One region of the Dysosmobacter sp. Phy genome, then DNA from elsewhere that is predicted to be linked to it. Evidence: riboswitches for the same ligand, from Rfam matches in the RefSeq annotation. Region 1 holds a riboswitch; the other holds the start of a gene.

Region 1 (2,199 bases):
AGCGGATGGAATTCTTGCTGGACGAGGGATATCTCACGGTCAGCACCGGCCCCTATCCGGTGCTGGAGCTGACGGACCGGGGCCTGGAGGCCCTGGGAGACCAGCGGGAGCTGTGGATGCGGACCTTCCGCTCCGACCGCTCGGCCCCGGCGCGGCAGGCCTCCTCCGGGGAGCTGGAGGGCGAGGCGGCGGAGCTGTTTGCCCGCCTGCGGGCCCTGCGGGCCAAAACGGCCCGGATCCGGGGCGTGCCGGCCTATGTGGTGTTCTCCGACAAGACGCTGCGGGAGATGGCCCTGACCCGCCCCGGTTCCATGGAGGAGCTGCTGGACGTGGGCGGCGTGGGCGAGGAAAAGGCCCGGCGCTACGGCCGGGCCTTCCTGGCGGAGATCGCCGCCTTTACGGAGGGAGCGTGAGACGCTCCCTCCGCCTGTTTACAGCACCTGATAGACGGTGGTGCTCCCCTTTGCCACCTTGTAGGGGGCGAAGCGGTCCGGGTGCGTTTTGACATGGCGGGCAAGCTGCTTGGCAAGGGTCATTTTCTCGCTGCGGGACAGGCACGGCCACTCATCCGGCAGCAGGGAGGAGACGATGAAGGTCTCGCCGTGCTGCCTGCGGTCCAGATTTTGCAGCATGGTGGCGACCAGCGTGGCCAAAGGCGGGGCGCCGCTCTGCCGGCCGGCCTGGAGCATCACGCAGTAGTGCTGAAAGGCCGACGGCGTAAAGCCCAGTTCCTGGGCCATCTGACAGACATCGCTGAATTCGTTGGGGGTGTAGTTGGAATAGAGCCGCATGGAAACCGCCTCCCTGTGAGTTTGTTTCTAAAGTAGGTGCTACTGTGATAGTATAGCACCTACTTTAGATATGTCAAGAACGGATTTTCGCGATAGGAGATGGGACCAAGCGCACATCTGTGGGTTGACAGAGGCCCTGTTCCGGGATAAAATGTTACTGTAAGCAAATATGTGTCCGGTAGGTAAGGCTACCGCAGGGATACGGATCGCTGCCGCAAAGGGATGGAGACATCCCGCGCTGGTTTGAACAGGGCTTGTCGAACAACAAGGCATGACCTAACGCGATTTCACCGCCCGGCGGAGTTGAAGCTTGAACGGTGACGATGGCTCTTTTGCGCGCCCCCACCGTTCGGGGGCGCGTTTTTTGCGGATTTCTTTCAAAAAAGTGAGGTGAATGGAATGGATGCCGGCAGTCGATGGCCAGACACACGCGTCTGGAAAAAGCAGCCCTGTGCTGCTGACGGAGCTCTCGCGGGCATCCGTCCTGCCTAGGCGCGCGTCCGGCCTCCCTGTCACGAACGGAGCTTCGGCTCCCCGATCAAACAGGAGGTGCGAACGATGCTGATGAGAAAGAATGATATGCTGTACCTGAACGCTCCGGAGGACGCCGTGGCCGCCGTCATGTGGATCGATCCCCCGGTGCTCTCTCCCCGGTGCCGGGTCAACGAGGCCATTGAGCGGATCCGGCAGGTGGGCCTGCCCGACGCCGGGCTCAACAGCTGCTTTGTGGTGTCGGAGGAGGGCGTCCTGCTGGGCCTGGTGGGCCTGCGGACGCTGCTGCTGACCCGGGGCGGCGTGCGGTTGGAGACGGTGATGACCCACCCCTTCGCCACCCTCCAGCCGGAGGACGACCGGGAGGTGGCCGCCCAGCTGATGGAGCGGTACGACCTGCCGGAGCTGCCGGTGGTGGATGCCGGCAACCATCTGGTGGGGGTCGTCACCGCCGCGGATGCCATGACGGTGCTCCAGGCGGAGGCCACGGAGGACATGGAGGTCATGGCCGCCATGACCCCCTCGGAGGAGCCGTATTTTGAAAGCTCCATTTTCCGCCTGTTCCGCAGCCGGGTGGTGTGGCTGATGCTGCTGATGCTCTCCGCCACCGTCACCGGCGGCATCATCTCCCACTTTGAGGATGCCCTGGCCGCCCAGGTGGTCCTGACGGCCTTCATCCCCATGCTGATGGACACCGGCGGCAACTGCGGCAGCCAGTCCTCCGTCATGGTGATCCGGGGACTGTCCCTGGGTGAGATCCACTTTTCCGACTGGGGCCGGGTCCTGTGGCGGGAGATCCGGGTCAGCGGCCTGTGCGCCGCGGCTTTGGCGGCGGTGAACTTCTTCCGCCTGATCCTGCTCTCCGGCGTGAATTTCAGCGTGGCAGCCACCGTCAGCCTGACCCTGATCGCCACGG
Region 2 (2,199 bases), 1.5 Mb from region 1:
CTGGGTGCCGCTGTTGCCGCCGGTGCCGGAGAGCATGGGGATGAAGGCGGTGAGGATGGCGCAGGCGGAGAGGGAGGACTCGAAGTGGGTGAGGATGATGCCGGTGAAGGTGGCCGAGAGCATCAATATCAGCAGCCAGGGTGTGCGGGCCTTCCAGGTCTCCAGCACGCCGGTTTTCAGATACGGCTTGTCGGAGGGGAGGATGGCGGCCATCAGCTCGATGTCCTCCGTGACCTCCTCCTGCAGGACGTCCATGGCGTCGTCAACGGTGACAATGCCCACCAGGCGGTTCTCCGTGTCCACCACCGGCAGGGCCAGGAAGTTGTACTTGCTCAGAGAGCGGGCGGTGGTCTCCTGGTCGTCCAGGGTCTGGACGGAGATGATGTTGGTCTCCATGATATCGCCGATGACGTCGTCCTCGTCGGCCAGCAATAGCGTCCGGATGGACAGCAGGCCGGTCAGGTGGCGGCGCTCGTCGGTGACGTAGCAGATGTTGATGGTCTCCTTGTCAAGACCCGTGCGGCGGATGCGCTTGAAGGCGTCCTCCACCGTCATGGTGGCCTTCAGGTCCACGAACTCCGTGGTCATGATGCTGCCGGTGGAGTCCTCCGGATACTTGAGGATCTCGTTGATGCTCTTGCGCATCTCCGGGTCCGAGTGCCGCAGGATGCGCTTGACCACACCCGCCGGCATCTCCTCCACGATGTCCACGGTATCGTCCAGATACAGCTCGTCCAGCACTTCCTTCAGCTCCGTGTTGGAAAAGCCCTGGATCAGCATTTCCTGCTGGTCGCTGTCCAGCTCCACGAACACCTCCGCCGCCTGCTCCTTGGGCAGCAGGCGGAAGGCCAGGGGCAGCGCGTGTTCCTCCAGCTCGGCAAAGAGCTGGGCGACATCTGCCGCCTCCAGCGGCAGCAGCAGGTCCCGCAGGTCGGCGTATCGTTTTCGGGCTACGTAGTCCTCGATTTTTTCCAGCAGCTCCGTCCGTTCATCCTCAAACATCCCGCGGGACCTCCTCTCTGATCGGCGATCATTTTTTGCCCGGAAAAACAAAAAGCCCCACAGCCGTCCGACCGGTACGGCTGAGGGGGAGATCCCTCTCCAAAAACGGAAATCCGCCCTGGCGGGTTTTCGTCGCCGTTCAAGCTTTAGCCTCACAAGGCGGTGAAATCGCGTTAGATGATACCTTCGTGTTCGATATCGCCTGTTCAAACCATCTCATGATGTCTCCATCACTCCGCGGCAGCGATCCATATCCCTGTGGTAGCCTTACCTACCGGACCCTATGCAGTTTTTCCGCAATCTACTGTTTATATTATGACAATTTATGGGCGCTGTCAAGGCGGGGCGGGGATTTGAAGGGAATTTTACATCCCGGATTCCCCTTGTGGGAGAACAGGGGTTGTGATATAATAATACGATTCCAAGTTTACGATTCCAAGTTTTCCGAGGGCGGGGAGAGGAGGGCGCTTGATGGGCATTCACGACGGCCACCGGGAGAAGATGCGCCGGCGGTTCCTGCAGGGCGGACTGGACGCCTTTGCGGACCACGAGGCCCTGGAGCTGCTGCTGTACTACGCCATCCCCCGCCGGGACACCAACCCCATCGCCCACGCCCTGATGGACCGGTACGGGTCCCTCTCCGCCGTGCTGTCCGCTCCTGTGGAGGACCTTCAGAAGGTGGAGGGCATCGGAGAGAGCGCTGCCATTTTGCTGCGTCTGGCGCCGCTGCTGGCCCGGAAGGCCCGCCTGGCGGAGAGCGAAAAGGAGACCATCCTCAACTCCTCGGAGCGGGCGGGACGATACCTGCTGGAGCGGTTTGCCGGGGAGACCCATGAGGTCATCTACCAGCTGTGCCTGGACCGCAAGGGAAAGCTGCTGGCCTGCAAGCGGCTGGCCGAGGGCGGTGTGGCCGGCGCGGATCTGAACATCCGGCAGATGGTGTCCAACGCCCTGCTGACCTCCGCCAGCGCCGTGATCCTCTCCCACAACCACCCCAGCGGCGTGGCCTTGCCCTCGCCGGAGGACTATGCCACCACAGACCGGGCCAAAGAGGCCCTGGCTACTATCGGCGTGGAGCTGGCGGATCACATCATCGTGGCCGACGGGGACTTTGTGTCCATGGCGGACAGCGGCTACCTGGGGTAAATGGGGGGCAGGGGGTTTCTGCCGTGTTTGACGAAGAAGAAAATCGAACAA

What was found. Region 1 has a riboswitch for magnesium ahead of mgtE (magnesium transporter). Riboswitches for the same ligand answer to the same signal wherever they lie in the genome.
Region 2: linked by a shared signal. The riboswitch ahead of mgtE (magnesium transporter) and the one ahead of mgtE (magnesium transporter) in region 1 are both predicted to bind magnesium.

The regions. Positions count from the first base shown of each region.
Region 1 covers NZ_CM136997.1:2,217,907-2,220,105, forward strand. Annotated here, with positions in the region: gene recQ (DNA helicase RecQ) at 1-413, shown strand, start outside; gene ACVDHE_RS10920 (hypothetical protein) at 432-791, opposite strand; M-box (ykoK) riboswitch at 959-1,117, shown strand; gene mgtE (magnesium transporter) at 1,350-2,199, shown strand, end outside.
Region 2 covers NZ_CM136997.1:533,160-535,358, reverse strand. Annotated here, with positions in the region: gene mgtE (magnesium transporter) at 1-1,002, opposite strand, end outside; M-box (ykoK) riboswitch at 1,130-1,288, opposite strand; gene ACVDHE_RS02660 (JAB domain-containing protein) at 1,474-2,148, shown strand.